3 regions of the Cellulomonas sp. P4_H4 genome follow, and region 3 is predicted to be linked to each of the others. Evidence: riboswitches for the same ligand, from Rfam matches in the RefSeq annotation. Region 3 holds a riboswitch; each other region holds the start of a gene.
The links. Region 3 has a riboswitch for S-adenosylmethionine ahead of AC1DPN_RS01910 (aminotransferase class V-fold PLP-dependent enzyme). Riboswitches for the same ligand answer to the same signal wherever they lie in the genome.
Positions count from the first base shown of each region.

Region 1 (9,448 bases), on a different contig from region 3:
GCGCGTCAGCTCCGAGAGGCCGAGCGTGCCGAGCGCACCGCGTCCCTCGCCCAGCAGCGGGCCGCCCGTGACGCCGAGAAGGCCCGCCGGCAGGCCGTCCGTGTCGCGCACTCGACGGCGCCCGACGACGAGCAACCCGCGCTCGCGGCCGACCTGCCACCGGGGATCGCCGTGCTGTGGCGCGCACCCGCCGTCGGTCGCCCCGGCCCCCGGCCCGGGCTCACGCTCGAGCAGATCGCCGATGCCGGCATCGCCCTGGCCGACGCCGAGGGACTGGACGCCGTCTCGATGGCGCGACTGGCCGAGTCGCTCGGGTTCACGACGATGTCGCTCTACCGGTACGTCTCGTCCAAGGACGAGGTGCTGAGCCTGATGTCCGACCGTGCCGGCGGTTCGCCGCCCCCCACCGGGCCCGAGCTGGGTGGCTGGCGCGAGCGGCTCGAGCTCATCCTCGCCATCCAGCAGCCGATCCTGCGGGCGCACCCGTGGCTCGCGCGCACCACGACCGTGCTGCACGCGATCGGTCCGGGTCGCCTCGCCTGGATGGAGGGCATGCTCGCCGCGCTGGAGGAGACGCCGCTGACGGAGCGGCAGAAGGTCGGTGCGATCGGGGTGCTGTCGACGCACGCGCTCGACCAGCTGCGGATCAGCGAGCAGCTGTCGTCCCAGGCGCGCACCGCCGCCGTCGGCCCCGCGGACGGCGAGGCCCCGGATCTCGGTGAGCTCATCGGCATGCTCGCCACACCGGCGTCCCACCCCGCCCTCGTGCGGGCCGCGTCGTCAGGCGCGTTCTCGTGGGGCCCGTCCGAGGAGCCCGGGGACGACTCCCTCGACTTCGGTACGCAGCTGATCCTCGACGGCATCGAGCGGCTCGTGACCGTCGCCGCGAGCCACCCACAGCCCCCGGCCCGGCGGGTGCTGCCGCCTGGACCCGTCCAGGTGTCGGACGCACCCGACAGACTCGAGGCATGACCTCTCCCGATGCCCCACCGGTAGACGCACCGCGAACCCTGCTGGTCGACGTGCCGACCCTGACCGGCCGCTGCTTCGGCGACGGCAACCCGCTCTACGAGCAGTACCACGACGAGGAGTGGGGCAAGTCGGTGCACGGCGAGCACGCCCTGTTCGAGCGGTTCGCGCTCGAGGGCTTCCAGTCCGGGCTCGCGTGGATCACCGTGCTGCGCAAGCGTCCCGCCTTCAGGGCCGCGTTCGCGGACTTCGACCCGGAGCGTGTGGCCGAGTTCGGTGACGACGACGTCGCACGGCTGATGGCCGACGCCGGGATCGTGCGCAACCGGGCCAAGATCGAGGCGACGATCGCGAACGGCCGGGCACTGCGCGAGCTGCACGCGTCCGGCGGATCGCTCGACGCCGTCCTGTGGTCGCACGCCCCCGACCGCACCGACTGGGTCCGGCCGTCCACCTGGACCGACGTCCCCGCGATCACCGCCGAGTCGAAGGCCCTGGCCAAGGAGCTCAAGTCGCTCGGCTTCCGGTTCGTGGGACCCACGACTGCGTACGCCGCGATGCAGGCGTGCGGCGTGGTGGACGATCATCTGGCGACCTGCCCGACGGTTCGGAGCGTGTAGACACCGCCGCTTCGCGGCCACAGCGTCCGCTGGCGCGATCCACCTAGACGCTTGACCAGGGCGAACGCCCGGGCACGCCGTAGAGGTCCGGCCGACGGCTCGAGCGACGTGCCGTGGGCCGCGGGTGAGATCTCAGCTTGTGGCGGGTGATGTGTCGGCGAGCGTCTCGGCAGGCGGGATTCTGCGCACTATCGTGCGGCGAGTGGCAGACGATCTCGAACCCGACGGGCGGCACGACGACGTGCGCGCCGCGGCAGAGGCGTTGGCCGGGACGGCCGAACCGGACGTCGAGATCCTCGCCGCGGTCCACGACGGGCTCCGCCTCGTGCCGGCCGGATCGCCCACGTCGTGGTTCGACGTGCCGTCACAGAAGCGCGGGCGCGACGACGGGTCGCTGGGGACGCGCCGAGAGGTCTGAGACACTCGCGTCTCACCCGTCGAACATGGTTGCTCACCATGTGGTCGCCGGTCTACCATCGCGGCTACCATCCAGAGCGGCCGAGAGACCTGGCTCCACGACGCCGCAGCAACCCCCCTCTCACGAGGGTGTGGGTGCTTCCGCCAGGGACGATGGAGAGAACCAGATGTCCCCGAACCACCGTTGTACCGGACGACCCGCCTCGCAGGGCCCACTGTGAGCGCCGCGACGGTGGAACCTCGCACGCCCGGACTGCACGTTGCGCCCGCCGCGCGCCCGCAGGCTGCCAACGACCGGCCCACCATCTCCTTCGAGCTCTTCCCGCCGCGCAATCCTGACGCGGCGCCGCGCCTGTGGGCCACGATCCAGGCGCTCGAGTCGGTGCACCCGGACTTCGTCTCGGTCACCTACGGCGCCTCGGGCAAGACGCGCGTCACCACGCGGCAGCTGGTCAGCCGCCTGCTGCACGAGACGACCCTGAACCCGATCGCCCACCTGACCTGCGTCGGCACGTCGCGCGAGGAGATCACGACGATCGTCGAGGAGTTCCTCGACGAGGGCGTCCGCTCGTTCCTCGCGCTCCGCGGCGACCCGCCCACGGACCAGACCGACTGGGTCGCGCACCCGGACGGGCTCCAGACCGCCGGCGAGCTGGTCGAGCTGCTGCGTCAGATCGAGGCGCAGCGCTGCGCGGACAGCCCGTCGCAGGCCGTGCGGGCTCGCGTCCGTCCGCTCTCGGTCGCCGTCGCCGCCTTCCCCCGCGGGAACCACGCCACCGGTGGCACGCGGGCCCAGGACGTCGCGTCGCTGCTGTCCAAGCAGGAGGCCGGCGCCGACTTCGCGATCACGCAGGTGTTCTTCGAGGCGGAGGACTACCTCGGGATCGTCCAGGAGGCGCGCGAGGCCGGCGTCACCATCCCGATCATCCCGGGCATCATCCCGACCACAGACCCGGCCCGCCTGCTGCGGCTGCAGGACCTCACCGGGGTTCCGGTGCCCGAGCGACTGTTCGACCTGCTCGGCTCCGCCGACGACGAGCTCGACCGGCACCGCCGGGGCATCCGTGCCAGCGTCGACCTGGTCAACGGCGTCCTGGACGGCGGGGCTCCCGGCGTCCACCTCTACACGTTCAACCAGCACCATGCCGTACTTGACCTGCTCGAGGGTGCACACCTCGACGGCGGAGCTCGGACAGCTCCCGACCTGGCCAGCGGGCCGCAGGTCACGGCAACCGCCCGACCCTCGAGGGACTGAAAACCATGAGCGAGACCCCGAAGTTCCCCGCCGGCTCCGTGCTCGGCTACCCGCGCATCGGACCGCGCCGTGAGCTCAAGAAGGCCATCGAGTCATTCTGGGCCGGCAAGTCGAGCGCCGACGACGTGGAGGCTGTGGCCGCCGACCTGCGTCGCCGCACGCGCAACCGCCTCGTCGAGCTGGGCCTGCCCAAGGACGTTCCCGCGATCCCGAGCGCCTTCTCGTTCTACGACCACGTGCTCGACGCGACCGCCGTCGTCGGTGCCGTCCCGGCCCGCTTCGCCGACGTCGTCGCCGAGGACGGCTCGCTCGACCTGGCCGGTTACTCGACCGTGGCGCGTGGCCGCGGTGACGACCTGCCGCTCGAGATGACCAAGTGGTTCGACACCAACTACCACTACCTGGTCCCGGAGATCGGCCCCGAGACCACGTTCCGCTACGCGAGCGACCGCCCCGTGCGGGAGTTCAAGGAGGCCCTCGCGGACGGCGTCCTGACGCGTCCGGTCATCGTCGGCCCCGTCACGTACCTCGCGCTGGCCAAGTCGACCGAGGGTGCGCCCGACGACTTCGCGCCGATCGACCGCCTCGAGGACCTGCTGCCCGTCTACGCCGCTCTGCTCCAGGACCTCGCCGCCGCGGGTGCCACCTGGGTGCAGCTGGAGGAGCCCGCACTGGTCTCCGACTCGATCGAGGTCCCGGCCGAGCAGCTGCTCGCCGCGGTCATCGAGGCGTACCGCGCCCTGGCCACCGACCTCACCGACCGCCCGGCGATCCTCGTCGCCGCGCCGTACGGCGACCTGGGCGCCGCGCTCCCGGTGCTCGCGGCCACCGACGTCGACGCCATCGGCATCGACCTCGTCCGCGGCAGCGCGCCCACCGAGTCCGTACCCGGCCTCGAGACCAAGACGCTGGTCGCCGGCGTGATCGACGGTCACAACATCTGGCGCGCCGACCTCGACGCCAAGCTCGCGATCCTGGAGCAGCTGGAGGGCCTCGGCGCCGCCGCGGTGACCGTCGGCACCTCCACGTCGCTGTTCCACGTCCCGCACACGACCACCGACGAGCCGACGCTCGACGAGACGCTGAAGAGCTGGCTCGCCTTCGCCGACGAGAAGGTCGCCGAGGTCGTGACGCTGGCCGAGGGTCTGACCGAGGGCCGCGAGGCCATCCACGAGCAGCTGCTCGCCGCCACCGACGCGGTCAACTCGCGTCGCACGGCGCCCGGCGTCGTCGTCCCCGCGGTCCGCGAGCGCGCGGCCGCCCTCAGCGAGGACGCGTTCAACCGCGGTCCGTTCGACGAGCGCAAGGTCGCGCAGGCCGCCCGCCTGAACCTCCCGCCGCTGCCGACGACGACCATCGGCTCGTTCCCCCAGACCGGCGAGATCCGCAAGGCGCGCGCCGCGTTCGGCAAGGGCGAGCTGACGGAGGCGCAGTACGACGAGGAGATGAAGGCGGAGATCCGCCGCGTCGTCGAGCTGCAGGAGCAGATCGGCTTCGACGTGCTGGTGCACGGCGAGCCCGAGCGCAACGACATGGTCCAGTACTTCGCGGAGAACCTCGACGGGTTCGCTGTGACGCAGAACGGCTGGGTCCAGTCCTATGGCTCGCGCTGCACGCGTCCCTCGATCCTGTGGGGCGACGTCTCTCGTCCGAAGCCGATCACGGTCGACTGGACGTCGTACACCCAGTCGCTGACCAGCAAGCCGGTCAAGGGCATGCTCACCGGGCCGGTGACGATCCTCGCGTGGTCGTTCGTGCGCGACGACCAGCCGCTCGGTGACACCGCCAACCAGGTCGGCCTCGCGCTGCGCGACGAGATCGCCGACCTCGAGGCCGCCGGCATCGCCGTGATCCAGGTGGACGAGCCCGCGCTGCGCGAGCTGCTGCCCCTGCGCGTCGAGGACCACGCCGCCTACCTGGACTGGTCGGTCCGCTCGTTCCGCCTGTCGACCGCGGGCGTCCGCGCCGACACGCAGATCCACACGCACCTGTGCTACTCGGAGTTCGGCCAGATCATGGGCGCGATCGACGGCCTCGACGCCGACGTGACGTCCATCGAGGCGGCCCGCTCGAAGATGGAGATCCTCGGAGACATCGCCTCGGCCGGCTACCCCCGCGCCGTCGGCCCGGGTGTCTACGATATCCACTCTCCGCGCGTCCCCAGCGAGGCCGAGGTCGAGGAGCTGCTCACCGAGGCCGTCAAGGCCATCGCCGTGGACCAGCTCTGGGTCAACCCGGACTGCGGCCTGAAGACGCGTCGCTACGAGGAGGTCGCCCCGTCGCTGACGCACATCATCGAGGCGACGAAGAAGGTCCGCGCGACGCTCTGATGCCCGCCACCTGTCCCGTGACCTCCGTGGCCGCGGGCGGGTGGTCCGCGCGACTCTCTGATGCCCGCCACCTGTCCCGCGACCTCCGTGGCCGCGGGCGGGTGGTCCGCGCGACTCTCTGATGCCCCGCCACCCGTCCCGTGACCTCCGTGGCCGCGGGCGGGTGGTCCGCGCAACCCTCTGACGTCAGACCGACAGCCCCCGACCTTCGCGGTCGGGGGCTGTCGTGCGTCTACGGTCGGGACGTGAGCACGATCTTCGACACGTTGACCATCGACCAGCTCCGCACGCGCACCTCGGAGAAGTGGCGGCACTACCCGCCACACGTGCTCCCGCTCTTCGTCGCGGAGATGGACGTCCCGCAGGCCGAGCCGGTGGTCCGGGCCGTGCACGACGCCATGCAGCGCGGAGACACGGGTTACCCGTCGGGCAACTCCTACGCCGAGGCGTTCGCCGGGTTCGCGGCGCGGCGGTGGGGCTGGGACGTGCCGGTCGACCGGACCCGCATGACGGCCGACGTGATGGTCGGGGTCACGGAGATGGTCCGGCTGCTCACCGATCCGGGCGACGCCGTCGTCATCAACCCTCCGGTCTACCCGCCGTTCACCACGTTCCTCACGCACGCCGCGCGGTACGTCGTGCACGCGCCGCTCGGGGCCTCCGGCCGCCTGGACCTCGACGCCCTCGACTACGCGTTCGGCCGGGCCGCCACCCATGGCCGCCGCGCGGCCTACCTGCTCTGCAGCCCGCACAACCCGACCGGCACGCTGCACAGCGCCGAGGAGCTGGCGGCGGTCGGCGAGCTGAGCCGCAGGCACGGTGTCCGCGTGGTTGCCGACGAGATCCACGCACCGCTCGTCCGGGCGCGCGGCTCCCGGTTCATCCCGGCCACCACGGTCATCCCGGACGCGATCGCGGTGCACTCGGCGTCCAAGGCGTACAACTTGGCGGCGCTGCGCGCAGCGATCGCGGTCCCCGGGCCGGAGACGACCGAGCTGGAGCAGCTGCCGCAGCCCGTGTCCGACGGGGTCATGCACCTGGGGGTCGTCGCTCAGACGGCCGCGTACGCGGACGGTGCCGCCTTCCTCGACGAGGTCCTGGCGGGGCTGGAGCACAACGGAGCTCTCCTGCAGAGCCTGCTGTCGCCGTTGGTCAGCTGGGAGCCCCCGGAGGCCACCTACTTCGCCTGGCTGAACCTCAGCGCGTTCTCGGACCAGCCGTCGCGCGCGCTGCTCGACGGCGGGCTCGCGGTCAACCCCGGACCGACGTTCGGCGCCGAGGGAGCCGGGCACGTTCGGCTCAACTTCGCCACGTCGTCAGCGATCCTGACGGAGGCGACGGCCCGCCTGCGCGCGACGTTCGACGCCACCCCCCGCTGAGCAGTGGGAGGCGGCCGTCAGCGCTGAGCGGCCTTGCTCAGGTGCGCCTGCAGTGCGTCGACGATGCGGATGTCTGCGTCGAGCCACGGGACGTCGTGCCACTGGCTCAGGGGCAGCCAGCGCAGCTCGTCGTGCTCGACCAGCGGCTCGGGAGTTCCCTCGACCACCTCGGCCAGCCAGATGCGCATCACGTACTCGTCGGAGAGGCGCCACATGCCGTCGTCCGGACCCACGAGCTCGTCGCCGAGGCCGACCCGCGCCCCGAGCTCCTCACGGATCTCGCGGTGCAACGCGTCCTCGGGCGGCTCGTCGCCGTCCACCTTCCCGCCGGGGAACTCCCAGCGGCCTGCCAAGCGGGCCGGGACTGCGCGTCGCGCGGCCAGCAGCTCACGCGGATCGTCGAGATCGTCCACGATGGCGGCGGCGACGACGAGTACGGGTGAGGTCATGCGGTGAGTCTGCCAGGCCCCCGGGAAACCGGGGCGGCGTTGGTGCGACGGCCACGCTGCTCGAGCCGTCGACGCCGGGAAGAGTCAGCGGATTCCGTGAGCCACGGCCCAGGCGACGGCCTCGGCACGCGTGGAGACGCCGATCTTGCGGTAGACACTGCGCACCTGCGACTTCACGGTGTTGCGCGTGACGAAGAGCCGCGTCGCGATCTCTTCCAGGGTCACGTCCTCGGCCAGCTCGGCCAGGACGACCCTTTCGCGGCGCGTCAGTGCGTCGTTCGAGACTCCGACGGTCCTGCTCGTCTCCACCATGCTCATGATGTCCTCCGGTGTGCTGCATGTCCCGGGACGTCCGGGTCACGCCTTGGGCTGCGTACCGGATGAGAGGGGGCAGGTCGTGAGCCATGACGCCACTTCTGCCAACTCTTCATGTTCGGGTTCCCCCCCGACATGCCGATCTCGCTAACCACCCACAATGAACGTCGCATCGGCACCCTGATACGCCGTACGTGTGGCCGGTCTCGAGGTTTCACCCGATCGGTGGACCATATTGCCCGCCAAAAGGGACGACTTGGTAACCCGGCCGTTTCGTCCGCGAGTCAGCCTGCGCTCTGCGCGGCGTACTCGTCGGACGTCAGGAGCGGACCGGTCGACGTGACGTCGACCTTCAGGAGCCAGCCCGCACCGTAGGGGTCGGAGTTGACGACGGAGGGGTCGTCGATCGCCGACTGGTTGATCTCTACGACAGTCCCCGTGACCGGGGAGTACAGCTCGGACACCGACTTGGTCGACTCGATCTCACCCACCACAGCGCCGGCCACGATGTCCTCGCCGACGGCGGGGAGCTCGAGGTAGACGATGTCGCCCAGGGCGTCCGCAGCGGTCGCGGTGATGCCGATGGTCGACGGGGAACCGTCCTGCAACCACTCGTGCTCCACGGTGTAGTGCAGGTCGGTGGGCAGATCCGTGCTCATAGGTTCTCCTGTCGAGGGGGGACGGGCCCTAGTGCTTGGTTTACCGGGCTCGGCGGTAGAAGGGAAGAGCAACAACCCGGACGGGTTCGAGGCGTCCGCGCACGTCAACAGCAAGATCGGTGCCCGGGGCGCTCACTTCGGGCGTCACGTAGGCCATCGCGACCGGGTGACCCAGGGTCGGTGACGGGGCACCGGACGTCACGACGCCCACTTCCTGGCCGTCCGGCGTGGTCACCGGGTAGCCGTGCCGGGCGGCCCGACGGCCCAGTCCCTGGAGCCCGACGAGCGTCTTGGTGGGCTCAGCGGCATCCCGCGCCTCGAGGGCTGCGCGGCCGACGAAGGGCAGCGGACCGCCTTCGGCGGTCGTCTTGTCGAGCTTCACGACGCGGCCCAGACCGGCGTCGTGAGGCGTCGTCGAACGGTCCAGCTCGTTGCCGTACAGCGGCATGCCCGCCTCGAGGCGGAGGCTGTCGCGCGCGGACAGGCCGGCCGGGACGAGTCCGAAGTCAGCGCCCGCAGCCAGGAACGCCTGCCAGAGGGCCGGGGCCAGGGCGGCGTCGAGGAAGAACTCGAAGCCGTCCTCACCCGTGTAGCCCGTGCGGGCGACGAGGACGGGTTCCCCCGCGAAGGTGGCGGGCAGGCACGCGTAGTACTTCGACTCGCCGATGTCGCCACCGGTCTCGTCGAGCCCCTGCGTCGCGTGGACGATGTCCAGCGCGTTCGGGCCCTGCACCGCGATGAGGGCCGTCTGCGGGGACCGGTCCTCGACGGTCACGTCGAAGCCGTCGGTCCGCTGGCCCAGGGCGTCGAGGACGACCGCGTGGTTCGAGGCGTTCGCGACGATCAGGTACGCGTCCTCGCGGTCCCGGTACACGATCAGGTCGTCGACGACCCCGCCGTCCTCCTGGCAGATCATCGTGTAGCGCGCACCCTGGAAGCGCAGCGCGCCCAGGTTCCCGACGAGGGCGTAGTCGAGGAACGCGGCCGCGTCCGGGCCGCTGATGCGGATCTCGCCCATGTGCGACAGGTCGAAGAGCCCGGCCGCCGTGCGCACC
Region 1 covers NZ_JBFUKL010000007.1:15,127-24,574, forward strand. The annotation lists gene AC1DPN_RS17315 (TetR/AcrR family transcriptional regulator) at 1-972, shown strand, start outside; gene AC1DPN_RS17320 (DNA-3-methyladenine glycosylase I) at 969-1,589, shown strand; gene AC1DPN_RS17325 (hypothetical protein) at 1,792-2,007, shown strand; SAM riboswitch class I at 2,072-2,166, shown strand; gene AC1DPN_RS17330 (methylenetetrahydrofolate reductase) at 2,224-3,261, shown strand; gene metE (5-methyltetrahydropteroyltriglutamate--homocysteine S-methyltransferase) at 3,267-5,591, shown strand; gene AC1DPN_RS17340 (MalY/PatB family protein) at 5,837-6,970, shown strand; gene AC1DPN_RS17345 ((deoxy)nucleoside triphosphate pyrophosphohydrolase) at 6,988-7,419, opposite strand; gene AC1DPN_RS17350 (helix-turn-helix domain-containing protein) at 7,504-7,737, opposite strand; gene gcvH (glycine cleavage system protein GcvH) at 8,019-8,393, opposite strand; gene gcvT (glycine cleavage system aminomethyltransferase GcvT) at 8,434-9,448, opposite strand, start outside.
Region 1: another riboswitch for S-adenosylmethionine. It lies ahead of AC1DPN_RS17330 (methylenetetrahydrofolate reductase); the one in region 3 lies ahead of AC1DPN_RS01910 (aminotransferase class V-fold PLP-dependent enzyme).

Region 2 (9,448 bases), 160 kb from region 3:
CGCTGGCCGGCACGGATCCCTCCGACACGGTCGCGGCCCTGATCGCGTCCGGACCGCCGGCCATCTACGTCGCGACCCGCGTCGCGGTGCTCACGGCGATCGTCGTCGTGGCCTCACCGCACCTGGCGCGGCCGTGGCGGTACGCGAACCGCCTGGTCATCGCCCTGGGTGCCGTCGCCGCGATCGGGGTGGGCACGACCAACGTCCTCGGGGCTGCGGCCGCCGTCGCCGTCGGGATCGCAGCGGCCGCCATCACGCACCTGATCCTCGGGTCTCCCCAGGGGCGCCTGACCGACGCCCAGGTGCAGGTCGCGCTCGCGGATCTCGGGGTGCCGGTGGACGACGTGCGCTCGACCCCGCACATCGCTCCCACCGGAACCATGCTTCTCGCACGCACCGACGACGGCACGAACCTGCGCGTCCGCGTCTACGGGCGCGACGCGTGGGACAGCCAGGTCGTCGGGTCGCTGTGGACCGCCCTGACCCGGCGCGGTGAGCGGGCGCACGTGGGCAGCAGTCGCAGGTCGCGCGTCGAGCACGAGGCCCTGATGACCCTCCTGGCCGCGCAGGCGCAGGTGCCGACGCTCGACATCGTCGCGGTCGGGATGGCCGTCCAGGGAGACGCCCTCCTGGTCACCAGCAGCCCCGCGACCACGCTGGCGGAGCTCGAGCCCGACGGCCTGGACGACGGCCTGCTCGCGGAGATGTGGCGCGCGGTGGTCACGCTGAACGGCGCGGGCATCAGCCACGGTCAGATCGACGGTGCCCGGGTCGTCGTCCGCCCCGACGGCGCCGTGGCCCTGGCCGACTTCGACGCGGCGGCGTCGGCCTCCGACGACGGTGACCTGCGCACCGACCGGGCTCGGCTGCTCGTCGCGACGGCCCTGGTCGTCGGACCGGACCGGGCTGTCGCCGCGGCGCTGGACGCGCTCGGCGCCGGTGGCCTGGCAGACGTGCTGCCGTACCTGCAGCCCGCCGCGCTCGGGCACGGGACACGAGCGGACGTCCGGGCGCGGAGCTGGACCATCGACGAGCTGCGGGCGGGCGCCATCGCGGCCGCTGGGGTCGACGAACCACCGCTGGAACGTCTGCGACGCGTGACGCCGGCGTCGGTCGGGAAGCTCCTGCTCGTCGGGCTCCTGGTGTACTTCGTCGTCTCGCTGCTCGTCGGCATCGATGTCGCCAGCGTCGCCGAAGCGCTGGGCTCGGCGAGCTGGGCCTGGGTCGTCGCCGCGCTGCTGCTCTGTCCGCTCATCCCGGCCTCGACGGCCGGCGCGACGCTGGGCGCCTCGCTCGCACGTCTGCGGTACTTCCCGGTCCTCATGCTGCAGTACGCGATCCAGTTCATCTCGCTGGTCATCCCCGCGACCGCAGCCCGGCTCGCGCTCGAGGTCCGCTTCTTCCAGAAGTTCGGCATCCCCGCCGCCACAGCCCTCTCGTTCGGGCTCATCGACAGCGTCAGCGGGTTCGTCGTGGAGGTCGGCCTGATCCTGGTCGTCCTGGTCAGCGGGCTGCCCGGCTTCAGCGAGAGTGTCCTGACGGGGTCGAGCGGCTCGGATGACGGGTCGACGAGCCCGTCCCTGCTCGCGGCACTGATCGCGCTGGTCGTGATCGGCGTCGTCGTCACCCTCGTCGTCCCGCAGCTGCGCCACCGGGTCACGGCGATCGTCCCGCGGATCCGGGCGTCGCTCGCGGGCCAGGTCCACGCGGCGCAGTCCTCGCTCGGCGTCCTTCGCAGGCCCGGCAAGGTCGCGGCGATGCTCGGCGGGAACCTCGGCGCCCAGCTCCTCCAGGCCGCGGTCCTGGGCCTGTGCCTGCACGCGTTCGGGGAGAGCGCGCACTTCTCCCAGCTGATCCTCATCAACACGGCCGTGTCGCTGTTCTCCGGCCTCATGCCCATCCCGGGCGGCGTGGGAGTCTCCGAGGCGGCACTCACGCTCTGCCTGCAGGCGATCGGCGTCCCCAGTGCGATCGCGATCTCCACGGCCATCACGTTCCGGCTCGTGACGTTCTACCTGCCCCCGATCTGGGGTGCCGCGGCGATGCGGTGGCTGCGTCGTCACGAGTACGTGTAGGCGACCTGCTGACCAACACCGCGTGACCAGGGCCGATGTCCGATCTCACGATGTGGCCAGCCATTTGACGTGCCGGAATCATGCCGCCTAAATTCCTACCAACAAGGTCAAGATTTCCAGCGCGAAGCTCCGGCTAGCTGGATGGCAACCCTCCGCGTGGCGGGGTGCCCCGGATGAGGACCTGGTCGTGGAGGGCGTCGAGCCCCCGCACGGCAACAACGCGAGCCCCGGCCCCGCCGGGACGAGAGGACGGACCATGAACGCGATCGGAGCCACCCGCTCCACGAGCAGCGGCGTCGCCATGCTCTCGCGTTCCTGTTGTCGCTGACCCCCTAGCAGCCCCGTCCCACCCCACGCACGCCCCCTGACGGGGCGCGCCCCGCCGCACCCCGAAACCGTGCGCGCCCCCACCTCTCGCACCACACGAACGGATACCCCTGTGTCCACCCATGCCCATCTCGGTGTCGACCTGTCCGACACCGGCGCCCGTGCCGCCGCCTGGCGCACCCACGGCTCCCAGGGTCAGCGCCTCTTCGACGCCGGCCGGCTCGAGGAGCTCGTCGCCGTCGCCCAGCGTGGCGCGCTCGACTTCGTCGTGTTCGACGACGACTTCGCGCTGCACCCCGGCGGCAGCACGAGCCGCCTCGACGCAGCCCTCGTCGCGGGTCGGCTGGCCCCCCGCACGCAGGGCATCGGGATCGTCGCGGCCGTCGGCACCACGCACACGGCCCCCGCGCACATCTCGACCGCGATCGCGACGATCGACCAGGCCAGCGGTGGTCGCGCCGGGTGGCAGGTCGGCTGGAGCACGCGTCTCGACGAGGTGCCGACCGCCGGTCCGCGGTCCACGTCCGCGCACGCGGCAGCGGTGCAGGGTGCCGCCGACGCCGCCGCGACGGTCGGCCGGCTCTGGGACAGCGCCGACGACCTGCCCGTGGTCCGTCCGCGGTTCACCACGCACGACGGCGTGAACTTCGCCGCCGGCAAGCCGAAGGCGACCGCCCGTCCCGCGCAGGGCCGCCCGCCCGTCGTCGTGCGGGCCACGACGCCCCCCGAGATCGACCTCGCCGGCCGGTACGCCGACGTGGTGCGCATCCGCGCGACGACTCGTGACGAGGCCGCGCAGACCCGCGCCCGTGTGCTGAGCGCGGTCGTCGCCGCCGGTCGCGACCCGCGCGACGTGCGCGTCCTGGTCGACGTCTACCTGATCGTCGGCCCGGACACCGCGAGCGCGCAGGCCCGCCTCGACATGCTCACCGACCTCGAGGGCGTCAGCTGGGACACCGGCTCGCTCGCGTTCGTCGGCACGTCCACCGGATTCGCCGACCTGGTCACCGACTGGCTCGACGCCGACGCGGTCGACGGCTTCACCGTCCGGCCGGCGTCCGTGCAGACCGACCTGGTCGCCCTTGTCGACGGAGTGCTGCCGGTCCTGCGAGCGGCGGACGCCTTCCGGTCCGAGTACCCCGGCCGGACGTTCCGCGACACGCTCGGCCTGCACAGCACCGCGGGCGCCGCCGCAGCTCACACGTACGCGGCCACGGCATGACGACCACCGACGAGCGCGTCGTGCGCTCCTACGCGTTGAGCGACCCGGCCGTGCGGCCCATGCTCGACGAGCTGGCGGTCGAGTACCTGACCCGCTACAGCGAGTTCTTCACCGAGGCCGACCTGCGCACCGAGCTCGAGCGGTATCCCGCGGAGCAGTTCGCGGCTCCCGACGGCGACCTCGTCCTGATCCTGGAGGACGAGGTCCCGGTGGCCGGCGGCGCCTTCCGGCTGCGTGCCGAGCCCGAGCTCGGCTCGGCAGACCTTCTCAGCCGGCCCGGCACGCGCGACGAGGACGGTCTGCCGACCGTCCGCACGGCTGAGTACAAGCGGATCTGGACGAGCTCGGCGCACCGTCGCCGTGGGCTCGCCCGGCTCGTCCTCGCCGAGCTCGAGGATCGTGCGGCCGCGGCCGGCTACGAGCGCCTGTACCTGACCACCGGTCCGCGGCAGCCCGAGGCCGCTGCGCTGTACCTGGCGACCGGCTGGCACCCCCTGTTCGACACCACCCTCCCCCCGGAGGAGATCGGCCCGCTGGCGTTCGAGAAGTGGCTCTGTCCGGAGCACGACGCCCCGCAGCCGTAGCTCCCGCAAGCAGCCCCCCGAACCCCGGAGTACCCGTGTCCACCGCCTTCCTGCACAAGGACGACGTCCAGCCGGACCTGTCTGACGTCGTCGTCCACGACGAACCCCGCGTCTACGCCGCCCGCCACCCCGCCCGCTGGGTGGCCACCGCGATCGTCGCCGTCCTGCTCGCGATGGTCGTCAGCTCGCTCGTCTCCAACCCCAGGTGGGAGTGGAGCATCGTCTGGCAGTACCTGACGTGGCCGTCCGTGCTCGACGGCCTGTGGGGCACCCTCCGGCTCACCGCCGCGGCCGCCGTGGTCGGCTTCGGGCTCGGCACGGTGCTCGCGCTGATGCGGCTGTCCAAGTCGCCGCTGCTGCGGTCCGTGGCCTGGGGCTACATCTGGATCTTCCGGTCCGTGCCCCTGATCCTGCAGCTCCTGCTCTGGTACAACCTCGCCTACCTGTACCCGCACCTGACGCTCGGGGTGCCGTTCGGTCCGTCGTTCGTCGAGCTCGACACGCTGTCCGTGATCGACAAGTTCGGCGCCGCGGTCCTGGGGCTCGGGCTCTCGCAGGCGGCCTACGCGTCCGAGATCATCCGCGCCGGGATCATCGGTGTCGACCAGGGCCAGCACGAGGCGGCCGCCGCCCTCGGACTGCCGAGACGTCGCCAGCAGCGGCGGATCATCCTGCCGCAGGCCATGCGGACGATCGTCCCGACCGCCGTCAACGAGATCATCGGCCTGGTCAAGGGCACCTCGGTGGTCTACGTCCTCGCGTACGGCGAGCTGTTCTACATCGTCGGTGTCATCTACGGCCGGAACCAGCGCGTGGTCCCGCTGCTCATCGTCGCGGGCATCTGGTACCTCGTCGTGACCACCGTCCTGACGGTCATCCAGTACTACCTGGAGCGGCACTACGCCAAGGGGGCCCTGCGTCAGCTGCCGCCGACCCCGATCCAGAAGGCTCGCTGGGGACTGGGCGTCACCTGGTCGCGGCTCACGGGCAGACCGTTGCCCCGAGATCTACCGCCCAGCTACGGGCGTGCTGCCCGCAACGCACTGGTCCGCACCGGTCGCCCCACCAACGAGGGAGGGTTCTGATGGCCGCCGGACTCGTCGAGGTGCGTGGCGTGCACAAGGCCTACGGGACGCTCGAGGTGCTCGACGGCATCGACCTGACCGTCCAGCCGGGCGAGGTCACCGTGATCCTCGGTCCGTCGGGCTCGGGCAAGTCGACGCTGCTGCGCGTGATCAACCACCTGGAGAAGGTGGACCGCGGGCTCATCTCGGTGGACGGCGACCTCATCGGCTACAAGCGACGCTCCGACGGGGCGCTGCAGGAGCTCAAGGAGAAGGACGTCCTGGCGCAGCGGACCCGGATCGGGTTCGTGTTCCAGAACTTCAACCTCTTCCCGCACCTGACCGCGCTCGAGAACGTCATCGAGGCCCCGATCTCGGCCCAGCACCGCCCCCGCGCCGAGGTGGTCGTCGAGGCGCGCGCCCTGCTCGAACGCGTCGGGCTCTCCGACAAGGCCGACGCCTACCCCCGCCAGCTGTCCGGCGGGCAGCAGCAGCGGGTGGCGATCGCTCGGGCCCTCGCGGTCAAGCCGGCGGTCGTGCTCTTCGACGAGCCGACGTCCGCGCTCGACCCGGAACTGGTCGGTGAGGTTCTCGACGTCATCCGGGACCTCGCCGCGACCGGCACGACGCTCGTCGTCGTGACGCACGAGATCGGCTTCGCCCGCGAGGTCGCCACCTCGATCGTCTTCATGGACAGCGGCCGGATCGTCGAGCAGGGACCGCCGTCCCAGGTGCTCGACGCCCCCCGGCACGCCCGCACCCGAGCCTTCCTGGACAAGGTGCTCTAGCTCCTCCGCCCGAACACACCCCTGACCGTCCCCGCACACCCGCGCGCCCTCGCGCACCCACCGAAAGAGAGACACTCCCGTGACCACACCCCTCCGACGCTCCCGGCTCCTGAGCGCACTGGCCGTCGCGCCCCTGCTGGCGCTCGCCGCGTGCAGCGGATCGGCCGCCGCGGAAGACGACGTCGCCGCCGAGCCCGCCGGCTCCGCGTCTGCCGCCGCCGGTCTGACCATCAACACGAGCCCCGACCAGGACCGCATCCACTCCACCGAGTCGGCCGACGCGATCGCGCTGCTGCCCGACGCGATCAAGGAGGCCGGCGTCCTGAAGGTCTCGACGACGGCCGGTGGCCTCCCGCCGCTCGGCTTCCTGGCCGACGACGAGAAGACCCCGATCGGCAACGAGCCCGACATCGCCTCGCTCGTCGCCGACGCGCTGGGCCTCAAGCTGGAGATCGAGGTCAAGGCGTGGGCCGACTGGCCGCTCGCGCTGCAGTCCGGTGACGTCGACGCGGTCATCTCGAACGTCACGGTGACCGAGGAGCGCAAGGAGCTCTACGACTTCTCGTCGTACCGCAACGACCAGCTCGGCTGGCTCACTGCCGCGGGCAGCGACATCAAGCAGATCAAGGAGCCCAAGGACATCGCGGGCCTGACGATCGGCGTCGGCTCCGGGACCAACCAGGAGAAGATCCTGCTGGCCTGGAACCAGGAGAACATCGACAACGGTCTCGAGCCGATCAAGGGCGGCGAGCCGGAGTACTACGAGAACTACTCCGACGTCCTGCTCGCCGTGCAGTCGGGTCGGCTCGACACCTACGTCGGGCCGAACGCGAGCCTGGCCTACAGTGCCGCGACCGCGCCCGACCAGTTCAAGGTCGTCGGCACGCTCAACGGCGGCTGGCCCGACACCGCGCAGATCGCCGTGGCGACGCTGAAGGGCTCCGGCCTGGCCGAGGCCGTGACCGCGGCGCTCAACCACACGTTCGAGGACGGCACGTACCAGCAGGTGCTCGAGCGCTGGGGCCTGGAGGCCGAGGCGATCGAGACGTCTGAGACGAACCCCCCGGGTCTGCCCAAGACCAGCTGAACCATCCTGAGCCGAGTGCCCCTGGTATTCACACCAGCGCACTCGACGGTGGCCGGCTGGGGTCGGGGGACGCCCGGCCGGCCACCGTGTTGTCATCTGCAGCGACGAGAGGACCCCCGATGGAGAACGTCGACCACCTGGTGATCGGCGGCGGCGTGATGGGTTCGGCGGCCGCGTGGCAGCTCGCCCGGCGCGGACGCTCGGTGGTCCTGCTCGAGCGGTTCGAGCCCGGGCACGCCCAGGGCGCGTCGCACGGTGCGTCCCGCATCTACCGTCAGACCTACGACCGCGCCGAGTACCTGGACCTGACGGTCGAGGCGCTCGGTCTGTGGCGTGAGCTGGAGGACGCGACAGGCGCGCGGCTGCTCACGCTCACCGGCGGCGTGAGCCACGGCGAGCCATCGCCGTCCGTGCTCGCAGCGTTCGAAGCACGTGGGATCCCGCACGAGGTGCTCTCACCGGCCGCGGCGAGCGAGCGGTGGTCCGGCCTGCGGTTCGAGGGGACGGTGCTGCACGAGACCCGGACCGCTGGTCGTCTGCACGCCGACCGGTCGGTCGCCGCGCTGCAGTCCGCGGCCGCCGCGCTCGGCGCTGACGTCCGGCACGGTGTCCGCGTGCTCGGCCTGACCGTCGGGTCGAGCGGTGTGGTCGTCGAGACCTCGGACGGTCCCCTGCGGGCCGGACGCGTCGTCCTCGCGGTCGGCGCCTGGACGAGCACGCTGCTCGGGCGACCCGCGCCCCTCGTCGTGACCCAGGAGCAGCCCGCCCACTTCGACCTCGCGCATCCCGCCGACTGGCCGTCGTTCACGCATCGCCCGCTCGGTGCGCATCCCTACCCGAGCGGGACGTACGGACTCCTCACGCCGGGCGAAGGCGTGAAGGTCGGGTTCCACGGCGTCGGACCCCTGACCGACCCCGACCACCGCTCGTTCACGCCCGAACCCGGGCAGCTCGCGCTCCTGCAGCGCTACGCGGAGCAGTGGCTGCCCGGCGTCGACGCGAGCAACCCGCACCCGATCTCGTGCACCTACACGACCACCCCCGACAGCGACTTCATCCTCGACCGTCGCGGTCCGCTGGTGGTCGCCGCCGGCTTCTCCGGCCACGGCTTCAAGTTCGGCCCCGCGATCGGTCGCGTGCTGGCCGACCTTGCCGACGAGCCCGTCGACGACCCCGTCCGGGCCTCCGATCCCGCCTTCCACCTGTCCCGTCTCGTCCCCCAGGAGTCCCGATGACCCGCCGCGTCCCTCTGTCCGTGCTCGACCTGGCACCCGTGTGGGAGGGCGGGACGGGCGCCGAGGCGCTCCGGGCCGCGCTCGACCGTGCGCGCCTCGTCGAGGAGTTGGGCTACCGGCGGATCTGGTTCGCCGAGCACCACCTCGCGCCCGGCGTCGCGTCCGCCGCACCCGGCGTGCTCGCCGCGCTGGCCGCCGGCGTGACGTCGACCCTCCGCGTCGGCTCGGCCGCGGTCCTGCTCGGCTCGACCAGCCCGGTCGTCGCCGCGGAGCAGTTCGGGACCATCGCCGCCGCCCACCCCGGGCGCGTGGACCTCGGCCTCGGACGCGCGTCGTTCCCACCGCCGCCCGACAAGGGCGACGCCCCGCGCGCCGTGCCGGAACGTGCCCACGGCTCTTCGGAGGACCGCATCGTCGACGGCCTGCTGGTCCCTGCCGACCCGCCCTTCAGCTTCCGCGACCCTGACCTGCTCGCGCGGTTCGTCGCGCAGCAGCGCTACCTGAGTGCGGGACGCACGCCGGGCGCGTTCACCGACGAGCTACGCACGGTGCTCGACCTGCAGGCCGGCACCGCGCGTTCCGACGACGGCCGCGAGGCGGTCAGCCCGGCGGTCGAGGGATCGGACCTGGACCTGTGGGTGCTCGCGTCGAGCGCGGGGGAGAGCGCGCGGGTCGCCGGTGAGCTCGGTCTGCCGCTCGCCGCGAACTACCACGTGAGCCCGTCCACGATCCTGGAGACCGTGGCCGCCTACCGCGACGCGTTCCGGCCCGGTGTCCTGGCGGCGCCCTACGTCGTCGTGTCGGCGGACGTGCTGGTCGCCGAGACGGTCGAGCAGGCGACGGCGCTGGCCGACCCGTTCGCCGCGTGGGTGCTCTCCATCCGCTCGGGTGCTCGCGCGATCCCCTACCCGCGCCCCGGCACGACGACCCCGTGGGACGAGCGGCCGGACCAGGAGCGCGCGCTGCTCCGCGACCGCATCGACACCCGCCTCGTCGGCGACGCGTCGTCGGTCGCGGCCGGCCTCGACGCGCTGGTCCGCGCGACCGGAGCCGACGAGCTCCTGCT
Region 2 covers NZ_JBFUKL010000001.1:203,172-212,619, forward strand. The annotation lists gene AC1DPN_RS01010 (lysylphosphatidylglycerol synthase domain-containing protein) at 1-2,075, shown strand, start outside; SAM riboswitch class IV at 2,181-2,300, shown strand; gene AC1DPN_RS01015 (LLM class flavin-dependent oxidoreductase) at 2,515-3,624, shown strand; gene AC1DPN_RS01020 (GNAT family N-acetyltransferase) at 3,621-4,208, shown strand; gene AC1DPN_RS01025 (amino acid ABC transporter permease) at 4,259-5,293, shown strand; gene AC1DPN_RS01030 (amino acid ABC transporter ATP-binding protein) at 5,293-6,060, shown strand; gene AC1DPN_RS01035 (ABC transporter substrate-binding protein) at 6,140-7,147, shown strand; gene AC1DPN_RS01040 (FAD-dependent oxidoreductase) at 7,267-8,382, shown strand; gene AC1DPN_RS01045 (LLM class flavin-dependent oxidoreductase) at 8,379-9,448, shown strand, end outside.
Region 2: another riboswitch for S-adenosylmethionine. It lies ahead of AC1DPN_RS01015 (LLM class flavin-dependent oxidoreductase); the one in region 3 lies ahead of AC1DPN_RS01910 (aminotransferase class V-fold PLP-dependent enzyme).

Region 3 (9,448 bases):
GCCCACAACCAGGCGGCGACCTGGGCGGTGATCTCTTCACGGTCCGGCGTGCCGGGCTCGTCACGGTGGGCCATCCACCACTCCCCGGAGCCGCGCACGAAGCCGACGGCGCCTGCGGCCCACGCCTCGGCGAGCGCGACGCGGGCGTCGGGGCCGTCCTCGGGTCGGCGGGCGCGTCCGGTCGCCTCCTCGGTCAGACCGCGAGCGAACGGTGCCGCGACGAGGGCGGTGACGGAGTCGAGGAAGTGGCCGAGCGGGCCGCCGGACTCGACCGACCCGTTCCGCGTCACGAACGCGTACACGTTGGGCGACGACTCGATCATCTCGAGGTAGACGGCGACCATGGCGCGCAGCCCCTCGCGGGGGGTGGGCGCGACGCGCAGGACACCCTCGAGGGCGCCCTGGATCTGGGAGACCACCAGCTCGGCGACGGCGATCTGCAGGCCGGTCTTGTCCGAGAAGTAACGGTAGACGATCGACTTGGAGGTTCCCGCGGCGGCCGCGATCTCCTCCATCGAGACGTCCGGACCGTTGTGGTGGACGGTCTTCCGGGCCGCTCGGACCAGCTCGGCGCGACGGGCCTCGCGATGGTCAGCCCAACGGGTCGAGCGGCCGTCGGGCTCGGGCTGCTCGAGAGACATGGCGGTGAGGGTCGTCGTCGTCGACGTACCCGGGGGGCTCGGGCTCACGAGACCGAAGGTATCAGGTACTGTGGGTTTCGGACACCGTGTCATCTCGATCGCCCGATCCCGCACCCGCTTCGCGAGCCCGGATCTCCCGAGCCAGACTTTCATGTGCCAGTTCGCTTCATCGACGAATGCGAGAGGAACGAGCCCTCATGGCCCGTCGCACCACCCCCGTCCCCGCCGAGTCCGCCGGCCCCCGCTCCGCCTACGTCCTCGGCGGCAACCGCATCCCCTTCGCCCGCGCCGGCGGACCGTACGCGCACGCCAGCAACCAGGACATGCTCACCGCCGCGCTCGACGGGCTCGTCGCCCGGTACGGGCTGCAGGGTGAGCGCATCGGCGAGGTCGCTGCAGGTGCGGTCCTCAAGCACAGCCGCGACTTCAACCTCACGCGAGAGTCCGTGCTCGGCTCGGCCCTCTCCCCCGAGACGCCCGCGTACGACGTGCAGATGGCCTGCGCGACCGGGCTCGAGACCGTCGTCTCGCTCAGCAACAAGATCCGCCTCGGGCAGCTCGAGTCCGCGATCGCGGGCGGCGTGGACACCACGTCCGACGCCCCGATCGCCGTGAGCGACCGCCTCCGTCGCCAGCTGCTCGACCTGTCCCGCGCGAAGAGCGCCGCGCAGAAGCTGGCCGCGGTCGCCCGCATCCGCCCGAAGGACCTCGCACCGTCGGCACCCCGGACCAGCGAGCCGCGTACGCACCTGTCGATGGGCGAGCACCAGGCGTTGACCACGGCACAGTGGGGCATCTCTCAGGAGGCGCAGGACGAGGTCGCCCTCGCGAGCCACCAGAACCTCGCCGCGGCGTACGACCAGGGCTTCTTCGACGACCTCGTCACGCCGTTCCGCGGGCTCACGCGCGACGCGAACCTGCGCGCCGACTCTTCCCTCGAGAAGCTGGCGTCCCTCAAGCCGACGTTCGGGCTCGGGCTGGACACCCCCGCGACGATGACGGCGGGCAACTCGACGCCGCTGTCCGACGGCGCCTCCACCGTGCTGCTGGGCTCGGCCGAGTGGGCGGCTGCCCACGACCTGGTCCCGCTGGCCGCGGTGGTCGACTCCGAGGCTGCTGCGGTCGACTTCGTGCACGGCGTCGACGGTCTGCTCATGGCGCCGGTGTTCGCGGTGCCGCGCCTGCTCGCCCGCAACGGGCTGACGCTCGACGACTTCGACCTGATCGAGATCCACGAGGCGTTCGCGTCGACCGTGCTGACGATCCTGGCGGCGTGGGAGTCCGAGGAGTTCGGACGGACGCGCCTCGGTCTCGACGGGGCGTTCGGGACCGTCGATCGCGCGAAGCTCAACGTCCACGGGTCCTCGCTCGCAGCCGGCCACCCGTTCGCGGCGACCGGCGGGCGCATCGTCGCGACCGTCAGCAAAGAGCTCCACCGACGCGGCCCGGGCACCCGGGCGCTCGTCTCCATCTGCGCCGCCGGCGGGCTCGGCGTGACCGCGATCCTCGAGGCGGCCTGATGTCCACCGACACGTACCTCAACCTGGTCAACGGCGGCTTCGTCGGGAAGGTCGCCAAGCAGCTCGGCCTCCCCCAGCCGACGACGCTGAAGCGCCACGCTCCGGGTCAGCCCTTGCTCGACGGCCCCGTGCTCGTGCTCGGCGACGACGACGACCTCGCACGACTGCTGTCGGCCGACTGGGACCTCGACGTGCACCGGCACGCGACCCCCGAGACGCGCTACTCGGCCGTCATCCTCGGGCTCACCGGGCTGACACACCCGTCGGAGCTGAGCGCTCCCGTGCTCGAGCTGGCCGGCGTCCTGAAGAAGCTCGCCCGCTGCGGCCGCGTGGTCACCCTGTCCCGAGCAGCACGAGCCGACGACGCACCGGCGGTCGCGGCCGCACGGCAGGGTGTCGACGGCCTCCTGCGGTCGGTCGCCAAGGAGCTGCGCGGCGGGGCGACCGCCAACGGGCTCGTCCTCGGCGACGCCGTCCCGGTGACCGCGCCATCCGTCGTCGGCGCGCTGCGGTTCTTCCTGTCCAGCCGGTCGGCGTTCGTCGACGGACAGCTGCTCGCGGTGGACTCGTCCGCCGGGACGCTCCCCGCCGACTGGGACCTGCCGCTGGCCGGTCGGGTCGCGGTCGTCACCGGCGCCGCACGCGGCATCGGCGAGTCGATCGCGGACACGCTCGCGCGGGACGGTGCGACCGTCGTCGCGGTCGACGTTCCCGCGGCCGGGGAGCAGCTCGTCGCCGTCGCGAACCGCGTGCGCGGGACAGCCCTGCAGCTCGACGTGACGGCACCCGACGCCGGCGCGCGGATCCTCGAGCACACGTTGCAGCGGCACGGGCGGATCGACATCGTCGTGCACAACGCCGGGATCACGCGCGACAAGCTGCTGGCCAACATGACCCCGGACAAGTGGGAGTCGGTGCTCGCCGTGAACATCGCGTCGCAGCTGGCGATCAACGAGGCGCTGCTGACCTCGGGAGACTTCACCGACGCACCGCGGATCGTCTCGCTCGCCTCGACCTCGGGCATCGCGGGCAACCGCGGCCAGTCGAACTACGCGGCGTCCAAGGGCGGCGTGATCGGCATGGTCCGCGCGACCGCACCTCTGCTCGAGACCTTCGGGGGGACCGCGAACGCCGTGGCGCCCGGGTTCATCGAGACCGAGATGACCGCACGCATCCCCGCGGTCACGCGGCAGGTCGCCCGGCGGCTCAACTCCTTGCAGCAGGGCGGTCAGCCCGTCGACGTGGCCGAGACCGTCGCGTTCCTGGCCTCACCCGCCGCCGGTGGCATCGTGGGCCGCGTGCTGCGGGTGTGCGGGCAGAACCTGGTGGGTCAGTGACCGTCGTCGTCCTGCCTGGCGTGCCCGGGCTCGGCGGGTTGTACGCGCGCGGTGCCGCGTCGACCTTGCGACGACGCAGGGAGCGCGAGCTGCCCGACGTCGAGTACGTCGTCCGATCGGTCCGGGCCCAGGCCGCCCACCTGACCGAGTACCAGCACCTGCTCGGGGAGTCCGCGAGCGACCTGCTGCCCGCAGGGTTCGTGCACGTGCTCGCGTTCCCCGTCGCGACGGCCGTCATGGCACGCTCGGACTTCCCGCTGCCGTTGGCCGGCCTCGTCCACCTGTCCAACCAGGTCACGCAGCACCGCCCGCTCTCGCTCGCGGACACGTTCGACGTCCGGGCCACCGCGGCGAACCTGCGTGCACACCGCACCGGCACGCAGGTCGACCTCGTGACCACGGTCTCGGTCGGCGACGACGTCACCTGGCGAGGCGTGTCGACGTACCTGGCGAAGGGCGTGTTCCTGCAGGGCGAGGGTGCGTCCGACGAGCGCCCGCCGTTCCAGGCGCCCGTGCCGACCGCTCAGTGGGTGCTCGCCGCAGACACCGGGCGCCGGTACGCGGCGGTCTCCGGCGACCGCAACCCGATCCACATGTCGTCCTTGGCCGCCAAGGCGTTCGGCTTCCCTCGTGCGATCGCCCACGGCATGTACACGGCGTCGCTCGCACTCGCGGCCGTCGGCGCAGCACGAGGCGACGCGTTCGACTGGTCCGTCGAGTTCTCGAAGCCGGTCCTGCTGCCGTCGACGGTGTCGGTGCATGTCGGTGCGCTCGAGCGGGGCTTCGAGATCGCGGCCTGGACCGCGGTGCCGCACCTGACGGGGACCGTCACACCCCTGGCCTGACGCGGCGGCAGCCGCCGGGTCTCGGAGCCCGACGACTGCTCACCTGCATCCATCCTCGGTCAGAGGTCGGCCGGGCGCAGCACGAAGGTGATCGCGTGGGCGATCTGGACGTTGCCCGCGTTGAGGTCGAGCTGGCGGCGGATCAGGAACGGGTTCAGGTCGTTGCGGTCCTGGTCCTTGAGCTGCACCAGGGCGAGCCGCTTGCTCAGGACGTCCACCTGGAACGTGCCACCCTGCGCCGTCGTCAGCACCGCGTTGTCCGACGCCAGCGCGGCCGACGAGTCGATCGTCACGCCCGGGACGACGTGGTACAGCAGCACCTGCTCGATCGCGTCGATGCCTACGGCGCCGGCCAGCGCCGTCAGCACCTTCTGCTCGCTGCCGTACCAGTGGTGCGTGAGGTCCCACGCCAGCAGCTGGAACGCACGGTCGTTCGGCACGAACGCGGTCAGCGGCACCGTGCCGTCCGCGAGCACCGCCACCGGGCTGGCGGGCTTGGCAGCCAGCACCGCGGCGACGGCCTGGTCGAGGATGTCGAAGTCGTACCAGCTGCGGTCGAACGTGTCGCCGTCCGACGCCAGCAGTGCCGCAAGGCTCGACGTTCCTGGGGCGGCCGACGCGGCCGGCGCGAGCGCGAGTCCACCTCCCGCGGCGAGACCGGCGACGACCAGGGCGGACAGAGTGCGGCGGATCCTCATGATGGGCTCCTACGGACGAGGGTTCACGGCCGACGCCCCAGCGCCGCACCGCGCGGGCACCCGGTCGGACGCCCTGCACCCACTTCCCGGCCACCCCGCGCGACGGATGCACGCGGTCACAACGCGGCCGATGTCGCACCCGATGGCGTCGCGTCGCCGTCGAGACCGTCACTCCGACACGAGACCGGCACGTGGAACTGCCGGGCTCGTGTGGGACTGACGGTCTCGTGGCTGCGGGTGGGCAGCTGGCCGACCAGCGGTCGGCAGCCAGGGCTGCCGCCTGGGGCCGGCGGCTAGTCGTCCAGGGCCGGGCCGCAGGCTGCCGCGGCCGTGGCTGCCAGGTGGTCCAGGCCGTGCACGGCGACGAGCGGGCGGGTGTCCTCGACGACCGCCCAGCAGCCGTCGACGACCTCGTAGCCGGAGCTCGGGCCGTCCGTCAGGTAGGTGGTCAGCGCGGAGATCAGACGGTCGACAGCCTCACTGGTGGTGCCGACGCCGACGGACGCGCGGATCGCACCGTCGGACGCGTCGAGGTGCGCGAGGAGCGGGTGGGCGCAGAAGCGGCCGTCGCGGACACCGATGCCGTGCTCGGCCGACAGGTACGCGGCGACGAGGCCGGGGTTGTGGCCGGGCACCGTGAAGGTGAGCACGCCGACGGGTGCCGCCGAGTCGGGCCAGATGCGCGCGATATCGACGCCGTCGATCGCGGCCAGACCCGCGACGAGCCGGGACCGGAGGGCATCCTCGTGCGCGCCGAGCGCACCGGCGGGCAGTGCGGCGAGCTGGTCGCAGGCCTCCGCGAGCGCGATCGCACCGATCACGTTGGGCGAGCCGGCCTCGTGGCGCGCCGGCGCGGGCTGCCAGACCGTGCGGTCGGTCCGGACGTCGCGCACCGCACCTCCCCCTGCGAGGTACGGCGAGCCGGTGTCGAGCCAGTCGCGACGGCCGACCAGGGCACCGGCCCCGAACGGCGCGTAGGTCTTGTGCCCCGAGAACGCGATGTAGTCCGCATCGGTGGCCGCGAGCGAGAAGCCGCGGTGGGGCACCAGCTGGGCACCGTCGACAGCGACGCGCGTGCCCTCGGCGTGCGCGAGGGAGATGACCTCGTCGAGCGGCAGCGACTCACCGGTGACGTTGGAGGCGCCCGTGACGGTCAGGAGCGCGTAGTGCTGGCGGGCGAGCTCGTCGCGAAGCTTGGAGAGCGTCTCCGCCACGGTGCGCGCGATCGGCAGGATCGTCGTCGAGTGGCCGTGACCGTCGCCCGAGTGCACCCAGGGCAGCAGGTTGGCGTGGTGCTCGATGTCGAGGACGAGAACCCGGGAGCCCTGCGGGACGACCCGCGCGAGCAGGTTGAGCGAGTCGGTGGTGTTGCGGGTGATGATCGCGACGTCGTCGGGACGGGCGTCCACGAAGCGCGCGATCGTCTGGCGTGCGGACTCGTACAGGGCCGTGGACACCTGGGACAGGTAGCCGGCACCGCGGTGCACGGACGCGTACAGCGGCAGGACCTCGGTCACGCGCGCGGCGACGGCGTCGAGAGCCGGGGCGCTCGCCGCGTAGTCGAGGTTGGCGTAGACGCGCTGCGTGCCGTCGACGAGAGGAACGGTGGTGTTGCCGCCGACGACGGGGAGCAGGGCGCCCACCGCATCGACGTCCACACACGAGAGGCGCTCGACGGTTGCGGTCATGATGGTCCTCCGACAGGTCTCGAGGGCCACTCTTCAGCCGACCAACAGCCGGTGGACCCCGCGCTTGCCGTGCTCCGGACGGAGCACAGCCAGGTCGTCACCCGGGGCACCCCACCGCGGAGGAGGGTTGCCGGCCAGCGAGCCGGGGCTTGACGCTGGCGCTCATGACCTGAGAAGAGGGTCCCCGCAGCCCCGCAGGACTGTCAACGCGTGATCCGATTCATCTCGGATGGCAAGACTTCGATACCACCAGTTGGAAACGTCGAGGCGTCGCACTAGCATCACCGACACCATCCAGAGCGGCTGAGAGATCTGGCTCGACGACGCCGCAGCAACCCGCATGCACCGACAGGTGCCTGGTCGAGGGTGCTACCGCCAGGACCGATGGAGGTTCCCGCACGTGACCGAACGACTTCTCTACCGGCTGCTCAGCGGCCCGGACGACCTTGCATTCTGCGAGCGCGTCTCAGAAGCCTTGGCTAACGGCTACGTCCTGCACGGCGGCCCGGCCGCCACCTTCGACGGGACGCGCGTGGTCGTCGCGCAGGCCGTCGTCCTTCCCCGCCCCACCCACGAGACGAGGCCCGCATGAGCTACGCCGGCGACCTGACCCCCCAGCAGGCCTGGGACCTCCTGACGTCCGACTCGAGCGCGCTGCTCGTGGACGTCCGCACCGACGCCGAGTGGGCGTACGTCGGCATCCCCGACGGGTCCTCGATCGACGGCCGGGCCGCGCTCGTCGAGTGGGTCACCTACCCGTCCGGGCGCCCGAACCCGCAGTTCCTCAAGCAGCTCAGCGAGGTCGGGCTCGCGCCCGGCGACGGGCGTCCGATCGTCTTCCTGTGCCGCTCGGGCGTGCGCTCGATCGCCGCCGCAAACGCGGCCACCGCAGCCGGGCTCGGTCCGGCGTACAACGTGCTCGAGGGCTTCGAGGGCGACGTGGGCGCCGACGGGCACCGTGGGCACTCGGGCTGGCGCGCTGCCGGCCTGCCGTGGCGGCAGCGGTGAGCCCCCGCGTGCCGGGTCCCGGCGACTGGGACGAGAAGCGGGTCGAACGAAGCACGCTGCGCCCCGACACGCTCGCCGTGCGCGGCGGGCTGGTGCGGTCCCAGTTCCAGGAGATGTCCGAGGCGCTGTTCCTGACGCAGGGATACGTCTACGACGACGCCGCACAGGCCGAGTCCGCGTTCGCCGGCGAGTACGACCGGTTCCTGTACTCGCGCTACAACAACCCGACGGTCTCGACCTTCGAGGAGCGCCTGCGCCTGCTCGACGGCGCCGAGGCCGCCTTCGCGACGGCGAGCGGCATGTCCGCCGTGTTCACCGCCATCGCGGCGGTCGCCAAGGCGGGCTCCCGCGTCGTCGCGGCCCGTGCGCTCTTCGGGTCGACCGTCGTGCTCTTCGAGGAGGTCTTCGCCCAGTGGGGCGTGACGACGGACTACGTCGACGGGCACGTGCTGTCGCAGTGGGAGGAGGCGCTCTCGACGCCCGCCGACGTCGTCTTCTTCGAGACGCCGTCGAACCCGATGCAGGACCTGGTCGACATCGCGGCGGTCACCAAGCTCGCGCACGCGGCGGGCGCCCTGGTCATCGTCGACAACGTCTTCGCCACGCCCGTGCTCTCGCGCCCGCTCGACTTCGGCGCCGACGTGATCGTCTACTCCGCCACGAAGCACATCGACGGTCAGGGGCGAGTGCTCGGCGGCGCGATCCTGGGCACCGACGAGTACATCCACGGCCCGGTGCAGACGCTCATCCGGAACACCGGCCCGTCGATGTCCGCGTTCAACGCCTGGGTCCTGCTCAAGGGCCTCGAGACCCTCTCGCTGCGCGTCAGGCACCAGACCGCGTCGGCCCTGCGCCTGGCGACGTGGCTCGAGGAGCAGCCGGGCGTCTCGATGGTCCGCTACCCGTACCTGCCCTCGCACCCGCAGCACGCGCTCGCGCTCGCGCAGCAGTCGGGCGGCGGCACGGTCGTGACGTTCAACCTGGCGGTTCCCGAGGGAGCGACGCCCGACGTGGCCAAGAAGGCGACGTTCGGGGTGGTCGACGCGCTGCGGATCATCGACATCTCGAACAACCTGGGCGACGCGAAGTCGATCATCACGCACCCCGCGACGACGACCCACCGCAAGCTCGGTGCCGAGGGGCGCGCAGCCGTGGGTATCGGCGAGTCGACCGTCCGGCTGTCCGTGGGGCTCGAGGACCCGGACGACCTGATCGACGACCTGACGCAGGCGCTGGGCACGCTCGGGCACTGACGCCTGGGCGCGCCTGCCGATGGGTGTCCGTGCCGCCGGTGAACACTGGCGGCATGGACACCCGACAGCTGGCGACCACCTCGGGTGCTCGCCTGCTGGTGGGCGTGCTGGTCGCCATCCCGGTGGGGATCGTCGTGGGCCGGACGTCCGTGCCGGCAGCGCTCCTGGCGGCCTGGGCGTGCGCCGCGATCGTGTTCGTCGGGTGGACCTGGGTGGAGTGCGCGCCGATGGGTCCCGACGCGACGGCGTCGCACGCCACCCGCGAGATCCCGGCGAACGGCCTCGTGACGCACCTCGTCGTGATCGGGGCGGCGCTCGTCGCCCTCGCCGGCGTGGCCGTCGTGCTCTTCCGGCACGAGATCGGCCAGGCACTCCCGACCATCGCGGTGCTCGCCAGCGTCGTGGGGTCGTGGGCGGCGGTGCACACCGTGTACGCGCTGCGGTACGCGCGGCTCTTC
Region 3 covers NZ_JBFUKL010000001.1:364,694-374,141, reverse strand. The annotation lists gene AC1DPN_RS01935 (TetR/AcrR family transcriptional regulator) at 1-689, opposite strand, end outside; gene AC1DPN_RS01930 (acetyl-CoA C-acetyltransferase) at 839-2,161, shown strand; gene AC1DPN_RS01925 (3-oxoacyl-ACP reductase) at 2,161-3,498, shown strand; gene AC1DPN_RS01920 (MaoC/PaaZ C-terminal domain-containing protein) at 3,495-4,343, shown strand; gene AC1DPN_RS01915 (fasciclin domain-containing protein) at 4,403-5,041, opposite strand; gene AC1DPN_RS01910 (aminotransferase class V-fold PLP-dependent enzyme) at 5,335-6,729, opposite strand; SAM riboswitch class IV at 6,785-6,899, opposite strand; SAM riboswitch class I at 7,017-7,120, shown strand; partial or broken gene AC1DPN_RS01905 (DUF1737 domain-containing protein) at 7,130-7,291, shown strand; gene AC1DPN_RS01900 (rhodanese-like domain-containing protein) at 7,318-7,737, shown strand; gene AC1DPN_RS01895 (O-succinylhomoserine sulfhydrylase) at 7,746-8,990, shown strand; gene AC1DPN_RS01890 (DUF1345 domain-containing protein) at 9,044-9,448, shown strand, end outside.